DNA from 3 places in the Tatumella citrea genome. Region 3 is predicted to be linked to each of the others. Evidence: riboswitches for the same ligand, from Rfam matches in the RefSeq annotation. Region 3 holds a riboswitch; each other region holds the start of a gene.

Region 1 (4,803 bases), 660 kb from region 3:
ACCAATTCGTTTCGCCATCAACCCCGCCAGCAGCATCACAGGAATTTCCAGACCCGCCGCAGTTCCCATAAAGATCCCCGCGACCTTCTCCTGCATCCCCAACGTACTACTGATATAGAGTGGCATATCAATGATGTACATAATGTTGCAGGTCCACATCAGCACCGACGCAATAAATAAGCGGCGTACTCCAGGTATTTTCCAGCCAGAGACAGTACTGCGGGCAATATTTGCCTCCGGAAAAATCTTCGGTACCGAAGGCAGGCTAAGCCGGATAAAAAACAATGCCACCAGAAACAACGACGCGGCCACCAGATAAAGGGTCATAAACCCCCAGTTCAGCGCCAGTGCAAACGAAAGCGGAGGGCCTATCACCCAGGCCAGCGACATCTGGGCCCGCATTAGTGAGCTGAACATCACGACTTCCCGCGAGGTATAGTCGGCATATTCCCTTGCCAGTGCAAAAATCTGTGGCATTACCACGGTTGAAAAAGCCGACAGCAATAATCCCAGACTAATCAGCAGCCAGTAGCTGCGGGTAAAAGCAAACACAATGGCATTGCCAATCGCCATCATGCAGCAAAGCATCAGTAAATTACGGCGATCTCCTTTCTTATCCGATCGCTTAGCTAGCAAAAAGCTGACCAGAATCCCGGTTATGGCATTCACGGTAAAAAACAGCCCGACTTTAAAGGGCTCAGCATGCAGTTCCTTACTGAGAAACAGGCTAAGTGTCGGTGCCTGCAACGCGCCGGCAATACTGACGATAAAGGTCACCAGCATAAAAAATACAAATATGGTGTTGCCTTTTGCTGGCTGAGGCTCAGGGGTTTGCATAGAAAAATACATCCGCATCAAAATGTGACGATAGAAAGATCATATAACAAATAGGGAAAAGCCGGCAGACATTGTCTGCCGGCAGAGCAATTAACACCCGAAATGTCGCAAATTTTTTTGAGAAAGATGAACAAAAGACGGGGAGCACAAAACCGGCATCGCAGACTTCCGTTCACCTGAAGTCTGCTCTTAATATAAGGAAATTAATATTGAGCAGTTTAAAAAAAGAGTTCCTCTTTTATGACAACCAAACGACTGAAAGAGCAATTTATCCGTCTGTGGGAACTGAGCCACGGTGAGGACCAGCAAACCACTCTGGCACAGCTGGCAGAACAACTGCATTGTTCTGCCAGGCATATCCGTAACCTGCTAAATCGTATGCAACAGCAGCAATGGCTGCGCTGGGAAAGCCACTCCGGCAGAGGAAAACGCTCCGGGCTGTACTTTCAGATAACCGCAGGTGAACTCCGTCAACAACAAGCCGAAGCACTTCTGGAACAAGACCAGACTGAACAGTTACTACAACTAACAGGAGATCAGTCACGGGTACGGCAAATGATACTGGCAAGGCTCGGCCGCAGCTTTCGCCAGGGGCGACATATTCTGCGGGTACCCTACTACCGGCCATTGCTCAGTTTACTCCCGGGCTCACCGCTACGGCGCAGTGAAACTCACATTGCCCGGCAAATATTTAATGGTCTGGTACGGGTTGATGAGCTTTCCGGCGAAACCGGTCCCGATATTGCCCATCACTGGCAACAGCTCTCACCATTGCACTGGCGATTTTATATTCGCCCTGCGGTTCACTTTCATCATGGTCGTGAACTGCAGGTCACCGATATTATTAGTAGTCTGCAGCGCTTAACCAACCATCCTTTGTTTTGTCATCTGGCAAGTATCGACTCACCGGCGGCCTGGATTGTGGATATCCATCTGACTTCTGCTGATGAATGGCTGCCCTGGCTGCTTGGCAGCGTTGCTGCCCTGATACTGCCCGCAGAATGGCAAACCATGCCCGACTTTGCCACTAAACCCAGCGGTACGGGCCCCTATTACGTGGTGGAAAACCAGAAAAGCCAGCTCCGTATAGAAGCGTTTGATGACTACTTTGGTTATCGCCCACTGATTGACAATGTCACTATCTGGGTATTGCCGGAAATCAGTGAAGATCTTGTTTATCAGGGCCTGACATTACAGGGAAATGAAAATCAGCAAACCACCGGAGAGAGCCGGCTGGAACAAGGTTGCTATTTTATGTTGTTCGATCAGCGTTCAGCGCTTGCTCGCCAGCCATCAATACGACGCTGGCTGAGTAATTTGTTTAACCCGGACAATTTATTGCAACAGGCCGCCTCAACACACCAACGCTTCTGGTCTCCGGCGCGAGGGATGTTACCTGACTGGCAACACACCTGTTATGAGTCTCTGTCAGAAAAGCCGGACGGCCTTACTCATCTCACGCTCTGCTGGTACGGCTCACATATTGAACATCTGGCCATTGTGAAGATTGTGAGCCCACTACTCGCCCGTCATGGCATCCGGTTAATCAGTAAAGAAGTCAGCTACCAGCAATGGTTTAACGGTGATGCCAGTGCCGATCTCTGGCTGGGGAGTTGCAACTTCACCGCCCCGTTGGAGTGGTCGGTGTTTGCCCTGGTCTGTGAAATGCCGCTTTTTCATCACTGCCTGGGAGATGAACTCTCGCTGTCGTTACCATCCTGGCACCAGAAGGTACTCAATACAGAACAGTGGTACCAGCAATTACATCACCGCCATCTCCTGCTGCCACTGTTCCATCACTGGCTGACATTACAGGGACAACGAAGCATGCGTGGCATCCGGATGAATTCGCTGGGCTGGTTTGATTTTAAATCAGCCTGGTTTGTTCCACCGGAACTTTGATGCTTTCACCACGGCCGTGAATTGACTAGAATAAGCCGTTCTCAACGGGGTGCACATTGTTGCTGAGATATACCCGTAGAACCTGATCCGGTTAACACCGGCGTAGGGATTTGAGACTGACTCACTCAGATCCTTTGCGCACAAAAATTCCCGCCTCAAGGAGCGCAAAGTGTTAAAAAAAGTTCTGCCTGTATTATTGCTGATATCTGCCCCGGTTCTGGCCGCCAAACCAGAACTGACCGTTTACACCTACGACTCTTTCTCGTCAGACTGGGGCCCGGGACCCGCCATTAAAAAAGCCTTTGAAACTAACTGCAACTGCACCCTGAAATATGTCTCCCTCGGTGATGGCGTTGCTCTGTTAAACCGCCTGAGAATGGAAGGGAAACACAGTAAAGCCGATGTCGTAGTCGGGCTGGACAACAATCTGTTGGATGCCGCGCAAAAAACCGGCCTGTTCGCACCTACACCAGTTGATTACAGCCATCTCACCGTACCAGGCGGCTGGAATAACACAACCTTTGTTCCTTATGACTACGGTTACTTTGCGTTCGTGTACAACAAAAAACTCCTGAAAAATCCCCCGACCAGCCTGAAACAACTGGTCGAAAGCCCGGAGAAATGGCGGGTTATTTATGAAGATCCACGGACCAGTACTCCGGGACTTGGCCTACTGCTGTGGATGCAAAAAGTTTACGGCGACCAGGCTCCGGCTGCCTGGCAGAAACTGGCCGCCAAAACAGTGACCGTGACCCGTGGCTGGAGTGAAGCTTATAGTCTGTTCCTGAAAGGGGAAAGTGATCTGGTTCTGAGCTACACCACCTCACCGGCCTATCATATTATTGAGGAGCATAATTCTGATTATGCCGCCGCCAACTTCCCGGAAGGTAACTATATGCAGGTGGAAGTGGCAGCCCGGCTGAAAGACAGCCCACACCCGGCGCTGGCAAAACAGTTTATGCAGTTTGTCACCAGCCCGGCCTTCCAGCAAACGCTGCCGACCGGGAACTGGATGTATCCGGTCATAAAAACCACTTTGCCAGCGGGTTATCAGCAACTCACGGTTCCTAAAACTGCCCTGCAGTTTACACCTGAAGAAGTCGCTACTCACCGCGATGCATGGATTAGCGCATGGCAGAACGCAGTCAGCCACTGATGCCTCGCTGGTTAATACCAGGGCTGCTGGCAGCCCTGGTCACCTGTGGTATAGCGCTGCTGGCTTTCGCAAGCCTGCTTTGGAATGCACCTCTGACTCACGGATATCGCTGGCTGAGCGATCCTTATCTGCGGCATGTCATCGCTTTTTCCTTTGAGCAGGCAGCATTATCCACCTTACTCTCTGTGCTGCCGGCGATTCTGGTCGCCAGAGCACTCTACCGACGCCGCTTTCCGGGCCGAAAACTGCTACTCCGCTTGTGCGCAATGACACTGGTACTGCCGGTATTAGTGGCGGTGTTTGGTCTGCTGAGTGTCTATGGCCGAGATGGCTGGCTGGCAAGCCTCGCTACTCTTGCCGGGTTCCACTACAGCTTTTCTGTCTATGGTCTGCAAGGGATTTTGCTGGCACACGTCTTTTTTAACCTGCCACTGGCAGCCCGGTTATTGCTGCAATCTTTAGAACAGATCCCAGCCGAACAGCGTCAGTTGGCAGCACAGCTCAATATGCAGGGATTTTACCTGTTCCGTTGGCTGGAGTGGCCCTGGCTGAAACGCCAGTTACTGCCGGTGGCTGCGCTGATTTTCATGCTCTGTTTTGCCAGTTTTGCCATTGTACTAGCGTTGGGCGGCGGGCCACGGGCAACGACACTGGAACTGGCGATTTTCCAGGCACTTAGTTACGATTTCGACCCGGAGAAAGCCGCAGTACTCGCGTTGGTTCAGTTGAGTTTCTGTCTGCTGCTGGTATTGCTCAGCCTGCGGCTAAATACAACGCTGGCTGGTAACAGTCCGCTGGTCAGTCACTGGCGTTCCCCGGACGATCGCTGGCGCCCCAGAATTACCGACAGTCTGGTGATCATTCTGACTTTGTTATTATTGATCCCGCCTGTACTGGCGGTGGTAATT
Region 2 (4,803 bases), 1.1 Mb from region 3:
TCATCGTTAATAAATAACCGAGCCTGGCGGGCAGCCGCCAGACGGATACTATCGATGATGGCCTGTTCTTTTTCGGCGGCACTGCCTTGTTTCATCCGCAACTGCAGGGTCATTACCCCGGCATCCAGCAGCCGGGCTATCCATTCAACACTATCTACTACGGCGTATAACCCACAGCGCAGTGGTACCGGCGGAAATTTCTGCGTCATTATTTCGCCTCCGCATCCGCCACTACCTGCTGATAAATTTCACTACCGCTGTCGCGGAAACGCTGAGACATTTCCAGCATACCTTCATCAATCACGACCGCCGGCCCCGGGTTTTTGCTGGCAAAATCACGGACTTCCTGGCTTATTTTCATTGAGCAGAATTTTGGTCCGCACATCGAACAGAAGTGAGCGACCTTACCGGATTCCTGTGGCAGGGTTTGGTCGTGATAGTTGCGGGCAGTCTCCGGGTCGAGAGCCAGGTTAAACTGGTCTTCCCAGCGGAACTCGAAACGGGCTTTAGACATAGCATTGTCGCGGATTTGTGCTCCGGGATGCCCCTTAGCGAGGTCAGCGGCATGAGCAGCAATTTTGTATGCGATCAGTCCCTGTTTTACATCTTCTTTATCCGGCAGGCCGAGGTGTTCTTTCGGGGTGACGTAACACAGCATTGCGCAGCCAAACCAGCCGATCATCGCGGCACCTATGCCTGAGGTGAAGTGATCATAGCCAGGCGCGATATCTGTGGTCAGCGGGCCGAGGGTATAAAATGGAGCTTCATGGCAATGCTCCAGCTGCTCAGTCATATTCCGCTGAATCATATGCATCGGGACGTGGCCCGGACCTTCGATCATGACCTGAACATCATACTCCCAGGCAATTTTAGTCAGTTCTCCCAAAGTATGCAGTTCAGCGAATTGTGCTTCGTCATTCGCGTCCTGAATGGAGCCCGGACGCAGCCCGTCACCTAATGACAGAGAAATATCGTAGCTGGCACATATTTCACAAATCTCCCGGAAATGGCGATAAAGGAAGTTTTCCTGATGATGCGAAAGGCACCATTTCGCCATAATGGAACCACCACGGGAAACGATCCCCGTCAGACGTTTTGCGGTCATCGGGACATAGCGCAGCAGGACACCGGCATGAATAGTGAAGTAATCGACACCTTGCTCAGCCTGCTCCAGCAGCGTGTCTCTGAAGATCGGCCAGTTGAGATCTTCAGCGATCCCGTTAACTTTCTCCAGCGCCTGATACACCGGTACTGTTCCTACCGGGATCGGGCTGTTGCGCAGGATCCACTCACGGGTTTCATGAATGTTCCGACCGGTAGACAGATCCATCAGGGTATCAGCCCCCCAACGGGCAGCCCAGACCAGCTTTTCGACCTCTTCTTCGATAGAGGAGGTAACCGCAGAGTTACCAATGTTGGCATTGATTTTCACCAGAAAATTACGACCGATAATCATCGGTTCAGATTCCGGATGGTTAATATTGGCCGGGATAATTGCCCGACCGGCAGCCACTTCCTGGCGCACAAATTCGGCAGTGATGGTTTCCGGGAGCGGGTCAAAAAAATGTTTGCCCGGATGCTGCTGAAGCAATACCTCACCGGAAATCCGCTCACGCCCCATATTTTCACGCAGGGCAATAAACTCCATTTCCGGAGTAATTATTCCCTGACGGGCATAATGCAACTGGGTAACACAGTGCCCTGACAATGCTTTACGGGGCTGAGGCAAATGTTGGAAGCGCAGGTCGTCGAGGGTTTCATCTGCCAGGCGCTCGCGGGTATAGGCTGAGCTGGTGGCAGGAATATCTGCCGAGTCCTGACGTTGTTCAATCCACGCTTGGCGAATTCGTGGAATACCACGATGAATATCCGGGGTAGCGGTTTCGTCACCAAACGGACCTGACGTGTCATATACAGGAATCGCTTCGTTTTCTTCAACAACAGGATTTTCAGTCGTTCCGCCAATCCGGGTTGGGCTTAGTTGTATTTCACGCACCGGAACTCTGATATCCGGGCGTGACCCGGTGAGCCAGCGACGCCGCGAGGCCGGAAACGACTGACTGCTCAGTGAATTAATGAAATTACGTGCTTGTTCGCGTTTTTCACGACGGGATAATTTTTCAGACATAGCTCTATTTCCTGTAATCAAAGAAATACGCTTGTCCGGAGTTCGGATGGAGTGACAGAGAGATATGCCGGCAGGCACACTCAGGCTGAACTGTACTCTTGTTCCCTTCGCAGGTACTAACCTGATCAGGTTCCGCGGATCCCGAATTAACGGTCTCAGCCCCGGGGGGCACTCCGACAAGATAACAGGCTGCAGAAAATTTAGATGATGCAGCCATGGGTGATAAGTCACCGTGGCTCAGCATAGAGCGGTTCAGTGTGAAGTACAAGCCCCTGGTGTTTGTCAGGTTGGTCTTCTGTGTGAACGGCTGCATTTTTCTGCCAGACGCTGACATTACTCTGGTGGGTGGTACTATGGGGTTCACAGTGATCGTCGTGATATATCAGAAAAACAATAAGGTGATGATTGATGGAACGCGAAATAACCGCTTCAGACAGCGGCTGGTGGGTAGTGAGTCAGCTGAATAAACTCTGGTTACCCGGGGGAGAACTTCCCCACGGCAACGCTAAGGATTTTTCGCTCAGTGGTTCTCGTGGCCAGCCGATAGGGGAATGGCAGGGCGAAACTGTCTGGCTGGTGGATGACTCAAAACCTCAGGATATGGCGTCACTACGCCAATTGCTACAGGGTGACAGCGGGTTATTCAGAATGGCCGGACGCGGAGTTCAGCTGGCAGAATTTTATCGCTCTCATCGCTATTGCGGTTATTGTGGCCAGGAAATGCATCGTAGCAGGACAGAATTTGCCTGTCTGTGCGGGCATTGTCATGAGCGTTATTACCCACAGATAGCTCCCTGCATTATTGTTGTTATCCGCCGGGGAGATCAGTTATTGCTGGCGCAGCATGTCAGGCATCGTAACGGAATTTACACCGCCTTAGCCGGATTTACCGAAGTCGGAGAAACTCTGGAACAAACTGTTGCCCGTGAGGTTATGGAAGAGAGCAATATTAAAATCAAAAACCTGCGTTATGTCGCCTCACAACCCTGGCCTTTTCCACAATCGCTGATGATGGCTTTTCTGGCTGATTATGACAGCGGCGAGATACGCATCGATCCGAAAGAGCTGCTGGATGCTGGCTGGTATCGTTACGATGAATTACCACAGCTTCCTCCTCCGGGAACTATTGCACGCCGGTTGATTGAGGATACGGTAGCATTATGCCGGCAGGATGAGGAGTAACCGGCAGGTAACAGAAACGTTACCTTACTGGTGCAGAGTTAGAACAAGTATGGGTTTGTGTATATAATACGCGCCTGATTTCGAGAGAGCCTGATTATGAGCGAATTAAAAAACGACCGTTATCTGCGTGCCTTACTGCGGCAGCCAACGGATGTGACTCCGGTATGGATGATGCGTCAGGCAGGCCGCTATTTGCCTGAATATAAGCAGACCCGGGCAGAAGCTGGTGATTTTATGTCACTGTGTAAGAACGCTGAACTAGCCTGTGAAGTAACTCTGCAACCTTTGCGCCGTTATCCTCTGGATGCAGCTATTCTTTTCTCTGACATTCTGACAATTCCGGATGCGATGGGGCTGGGGCTGTATTTCGAAACCGGTGAAGGGCCCCGTTTTTCTTCTCCGATAAGCTGCGCGGCAGATGTCAAAAATTTGCCAATCCCGGATCCGGAGCAGGAACTGGGTTATGTAATGAATGCAGTGCGTACCATCCGCAAAAATCTGCAGGGTGAGGTTCCGCTGATTGGCTTCTCCGGCAGTCCGTGGACGCTGGCCACTTATATGGTCGAAGGCGGCAGCAGTAAGGCCTTTACCAAAATCAAAAAAATGATGTACAGCGATCCTTCGGCATTGCATGCCTTGCTGGATAAACTGGCAGAGAGTGTCATTCTGTATCTGAATGCACAAATCCGTGCCGGAGCGCAGTCCGTGATGGTATTTGATACCTGGGGTGGCGTATTAACCGGTCGTGATTACCGGAATTTCTCGCTCTATTACATGCATAAAATTGTTGATGGTCTGCTGCATGAAAATGAAGGCCGCCGGGTTCCTGTGACTCTGTTTACTAAAGGTGGTGGGCAGTGGCTGGAGGAGATTGCAGATACCGGATGTGACGCGATTGGTCTGGACTGGACAACTGATATCGCCAATGCCCGCCAGCGGGTCGGACATCGGGTGGCTTTGCAGGGCAATATGGACCCTTCGATTCTCTATGCCCCTCCGGCGCGTATTGAGCAGGAAGTCTCGACCATTCTTGAAGGATTTGGTCAGGGTGAAGGACATGTATTCAACCTCGGTCACGGTATTCATCAGGATGTACCTCCTGAGCATGCCGGAGCTTTTGTTGAGGCCGTTCACCGCCTGTCTGCGGCATACCATAAATAATGTCAGCCGACGTTGCGGCGCTTAAAGCTGAACAGCTTTCACGGGCAGCAGAAGTTGTCCGTGAAGGACTGAGCGAGGATTTCTCTCCGGCCTTTATTGGTGGAGGAGATGTCGGTTTTGAGCAGCAGGGCGCCGTGGCAAGGGCTGCATTTGTGGTGCTACGCTGGCCGTCTCTGCAAATGGTGGAACACCGTGTTGCGCGGGTTCCGGTCACCTTGCCCTATATTCCTGGTTATCTCTCCTTTCGTGAATGCCCTGCTTTACAGGCAGCCTGGCAGCAACTGGAACATCGCCCGGAGTTATTGTTTATTGACGGGCATGGTATTTCCCAT
Region 3 (4,803 bases):
ACTACTGATCATGTTGAGGTACTGAAAGGTTCCTCGTCCCTGTTATACGGAATTTTAAATCCGGGGGGATTGATCAATGTAGTCAGTAAAAAGCCACAGTACGACTGGCATACCATTGTTGGCGGGCATTATAACAGCACCGGTGGCGGGGCAGGCAGTATTGATGTTACCGGGCCTCTGGGCGCAGGTTTTGCATTCCGTCTGATTGCTGAAAAACAAGATCAAAGTTACTGGCGTAATTTCGGTACTGATAAACATAACTTAATCGCGCCGTCATTACAGTGGTATGGCGATAAAGCCAGCTTTTTTGTCAGTTATGAAAGCTTTGAATATGATATTCCTTACGATCGTGGAACTGCGTTTGTTAATGGCAAACCGATTAATATTGGTTATAAAACCCGTATTGATGATTATTCCAACCACGCATGGGGTCGTAATCAGACATTTAATACCCACTGGGATTATCAGTTTAACGATATCTGGTCTACCCGCGTCACCCTGGGAATGAACCAGCGTCAGTACAGCAGTAATACCGTGACGGCTACTGCCATTAATACTACCACCGGGGTGGTGAGCCGTCGTCCGGATGCCTTCCGTGGCTTTAACCACAAAACGAAATATGTTTCCTGGGATATCATTGGTACCCCGGAAATTCTGGGCATGACGCATAATATGGTGTTTGGTACCGATTATGAAATGGACCAGACCTATCGCGCTCGTGCTTTCAACGGTAAAGTAAATAAAGATTTTACCTTAAGCAATCCGGTGTATGGATTAGAGACCATTACCGACAGCACAACAGAAAAGACCGCTGGCAGGAATTTACTCAACCGTCTCCACAGCCGCTCAGTTTATCTTAAAGATAATGTCGATCTGACTTCCCACTGGACAGTGGTTGCCGGCGCCCGTTATCAACATTATGAGCAGCGTGAATCGACGGGCAGTGCATCGACTTTATCTTACAACGATATTGGTAACCGCTTCCTGCCGCAAACCGGACTGATCTATAAGCTGACACCGAGTGTTTCTTTCTATGGCAGTATGAGTAAGTCCTTTACGCCGTCAACCGACCCGGATGACTACGGAAATGTTGCCGCACCGGAACACGGCACCACGTATGAAGTGGGTAGCAAGTGGCAGATCAATCCGTCGTTGTTAGCCACCGTTGCTCTGTATCGCATTGATGAGCGTAATATTCCGCTGTCACTGAACGGTAATACCTACTCGGTGAATAAAGCCCGCTCCAGTGGGGTTGAGTTTGAGTTAAACGGTGAAATTTATCCGGGCTGGGATTTAAGTGCTAATTACAGCTACGACCAGGCCAAAATTGTTAATGACACAACTAATTCAGATAACGATGGCAATCGCCTGCAGAACGCGCCGCGGAATTCCGGTGGTGTCTATCTGAGCCATACTGTACAGGTTAATCCGTTGCCGGGCAGCTTCAGAATTGGTGGTGGCGCTCAGTATATGGGTACCCGGGCGGGCGACCCGGACAACAGCTTTACTCTGCCGGACTATATAGTGGCTGATGCGTTTATCGGTTGGGATAATCAGCTGATTGGTAAAAAGACCCACTTGCAGTTGAACGTGAATAACATTTTCAATAAACATTATTACACTTCCAGCGGCGGTAATTTACGTGTGCCGGAAGGCGAGCCACTTAATTTTGTTCTGAGTGCAAGTGTTGAGTTCTAAAACTCAGGTTTAACACCGTTAATCCGGGGCACGGTTCAGCGAAAAATCCGTTGTGATTATTTCTGATGAATCGTGCCCTGTTCAGTTTTTCCCTTGCCTTAACAGCGTTCTTAATCAACCTTCAGTGCCATGATGGTTAATCTGGCGTGATCAGTGAATATCTTCCCGCAGTTTGCCATTTATCCACCCGATTCCCCGAAAGCCCGGTGAACCAGTGGGATAAGCGGATTCCTTTACAGCGACTAAGTCTGAGTTTATCGGGAGGGCGGAGACGCGGGCCTTTTATGATTTACAAGACTTTCGGTTGGCATTACTATCCGCAATTAAGGTTAGTCCGCTGTGATAACCGCAAAATTTTAATCAAATGACTCGGGGTGCCATTTATGGCTGAGAAATACCCGTTGAACCTGAACCGGATAATGCCGGCGGAGGGAAGTCTGATGCCGGAACACCGGTATCTGTTTCCTGACGCCCGTCAGGAGCGTTGAAATGTCTGAAATCACCTCTGTTTATTCTGCCCGTCAGTCTGCTGCATCCTGGCAGCAATTTTCTCTGGCGCCGCCGTTAGTACATTGCATGACAAACCTGGTGGTACAGGCCCAGACCGCTAATATTTTACTGGCAGCCGGTGCGTCACCGGCAATGGTGATCGATCCGCAGGAAGTGCAGGTAATGGCCCGCCATGCAGGCGCATTACTGATCAACGTAGGTACATTAACGCAGGAACTTACCGAAGCGATGCAGCTGGCGGTGGACGCTGCCAGAGAGGCGGGAGTTCCCTGGACTCTGGATCCCGTTGCTGTAGGCGTACTGCCATTGCGTACCAGTTTTTGTCGTCGTTTGCTTGATGCTTCACCGGCGGTGATCCGCGGCAACGGTTCAGAAATACTGGCACTGGCCGGGGCAGGTTCCGGAGGACGAGGGGTCGACAGCCTGGAGGATTCATCCCGGGCCGTGGATGCCGCAGTCAGGCTGGCGACTGACTACCGGACCATTGTCGTGGTCTCCGGAGAGACCGATTATGTCACTGATGGTCGTCAGATTATCAGAGTGCAGGGCGGATCGCCGATAATGACAGCGGTTACCGGTACAGGATGTGGCCTATCGGCGCTGGTTGCTGCCTACAGTGCATTGCCGGGGGAAAGGATTAATCATGTAGCTGCGGCCTGTCAACTGATGTCGCTGGCCGGAGAACAGGCTGCCCGCCAGTCTGCCGGGCCCGGCAGTTTTGCCGTTGAGCTGATTGATGCTATCTGGCAATTACGCCACGGCCAGCACCAGGAGGTGACTGATGCTGCGCATTAATGCACTGACGATTGCCGGAACAGATCCCAGCGGTGGTGCCGGAATTCAGGCAGACCTGAAAACGTTTTCTGCGCTGGAAGCTTACGGAACCAGCGTAGTTACCGCGCTGGTGGCGCAAAATACCTGTGGTGTTAGATCGGTTTCCCGTGTGCCGACTGAGTTCGTCCGCGAACAGTTGTTGGCGGTGCTGGACGATGTCAGGATTGATACCCTGAAGCTGGGGATGCTGCATAACGCAGAAATCATTCGTATGCTGGTGGCCGAACTGTCGAATTCGGCAGTGCCATGGCGGGTGCTGGACACCGTGATGCTGGCTAAAAGCGGCGATCCATTGTTGGATCCACAGGCAGTAGCCCTGTTAAGGGATTCACTGTTGCCGGAAGTCTCGCTGATTACGCCAAATCTGCCGGAGGCCGCGGCACTACTGGGATGCCGCGAAGCTACCAGCGAAAAGGAAATGCTAAACCAGGCAAACCAGTTACTGAGTACCGGATGTCAGGCCGTATTGATTAAAGGCGGCCATCTGAGGGGGGAGGAAAGTCCGGACTGGCTGGTGAGTCAGGGGATTGAGCAGCGTTTTACCACCCCGCGTATTGATACCCGAAATACTCATGGCACCGGATGTTCTCTTTCGGCGGCATTGGCAGCTTTACGGCCACGCTATCCTGACTGGCCAGCGACTGTGTCAGCAGCTAAACAGTGGCTCTCCGGGGCAATTGCGGCAGCGGACAGTTTGCAGGTCGGGCAGGGCAACGGCCCGGTGCACCATTTTTATCGTTGGTGGTAATTAGTCAAATCTGCCCGGTGTGACCGCCGAGTAGCGGGCAGTGTTCAGGCAACCGACAGCTAATTGCCTTTGGTAACAGTTCGAACCGAAAATGGTGACCATGTAGCGGTTCTCCGTCCAGGTTAAAAGTCATGCTGTGTCGGGCTTTGATTTCCAGCTGGTGGCAACGGCTGGTGATCACTCCCGGATTACCCGGAGTGCCTGCCAGATTATGTAACAGGGACGGTAGCCACTGTTCGGCAGTGACAATACTAATATCAAGGAGCCCGTCATCAATCAAAGCAGTCGGACACAATTGCTGCCCGCCACCTGCCTGACGTGCGTTGCCAATACCAATCACCAGAGCATCGCCTTGCCAGTGAAACTCATCACTGATCAGTTCGCACTGATCAGGTTGCAGCGTATCCATCCGTAACAGACCATGGACGACGTAAGACAGACCTCCGAGGGCTGCTTTTAACTTGTCCGGTGTTTCGGTGGTTATACGGGGGCCAAATCCACCGGTTGCCATATTGATAAAATAACGTTGCTCATTCACTTTCACCAGGTCGACAGCCGACACGTCGCCCTGTAAAGCCAGCCGCAAAGCGGCTTGTGTGGATTCCGGAATTGCCGCGGAGCGGGCAAAATCGTTGGCGGTGCCAAGAGGCAATATTCCGAGCAGCGGACGAGCCTCCACGGCAAGTTTTGCCAGTGCAGTAACCAGCTCATTCACCGTTCCATCACCACCGGCAGCAATCACAGTATCGGCCTGAATTGAACAGGCTTCTTCCAGAAAACGACTAATATCACCCTGTTCCCAGGTAACACGGACATCAATCTGATGCCCTTCATCCCGCAGCTGATAAACAGCCTGGCGCAGGAATTCATCGGCAGCACTTTTGCCGTTGACTATGAGCATGGCTTTACTGCTGGATTTCATGCGTCTGTTCCTGAAAAGACATGCGAATTAACGGAATTTATACCATAAAACCGTGGGTTGCCGCAGCGGGGAAACTCAGATAAAAGAAAAC

Evidence for each region. Region 3 has a riboswitch for thiamine pyrophosphate ahead of thiM (hydroxyethylthiazole kinase). Riboswitches for the same ligand answer to the same signal wherever they lie in the genome.
Region 1: linked by a shared signal. The riboswitch ahead of thiB (thiamine ABC transporter substrate binding subunit) and the one ahead of thiM (hydroxyethylthiazole kinase) in region 3 are both predicted to bind thiamine pyrophosphate.
Region 2: linked by a shared signal. The riboswitch ahead of thiC (phosphomethylpyrimidine synthase ThiC) and the one ahead of thiM (hydroxyethylthiazole kinase) in region 3 are both predicted to bind thiamine pyrophosphate.

What each region holds. Positions count from the first base shown of each region.
Region 1 covers NZ_CP015579.1:3,449,562-3,454,364, forward strand. The annotation lists gene A7K98_RS16420 (MFS transporter) at 1-837, opposite strand, end outside; gene sgrR (HTH-type transcriptional regulator SgrR) at 1,078-2,739, shown strand; TPP riboswitch at 2,775-2,866, shown strand; gene thiB (thiamine ABC transporter substrate binding subunit) at 2,909-3,895, shown strand; gene thiP (thiamine/thiamine pyrophosphate ABC transporter permease ThiP) at 3,871-4,803, shown strand, end outside.
Region 2 covers NZ_CP015579.1:3,901,904-3,906,706, reverse strand. The annotation lists gene thiE (thiamine phosphate synthase) at 1-212, opposite strand, end outside; gene thiC (phosphomethylpyrimidine synthase ThiC) at 209-2,128, opposite strand; TPP riboswitch at 2,214-2,314, opposite strand; gene nudC (NAD(+) diphosphatase) at 2,537-3,310, shown strand; gene hemE (uroporphyrinogen decarboxylase) at 3,407-4,471, shown strand; gene nfi (deoxyribonuclease V) at 4,471-4,803, shown strand, end outside.
Region 3 covers NZ_CP015579.1:2,791,480-2,796,282, reverse strand. The annotation lists gene A7K98_RS13400 (TonB-dependent siderophore receptor) at 1-1,698, shown strand, start outside; TPP riboswitch at 2,059-2,149, shown strand; gene thiM (hydroxyethylthiazole kinase) at 2,188-3,003, shown strand; gene thiD (bifunctional hydroxymethylpyrimidine kinase/phosphomethylpyrimidine kinase) at 2,990-3,790, shown strand; gene yegS (lipid kinase YegS) at 3,795-4,712, opposite strand.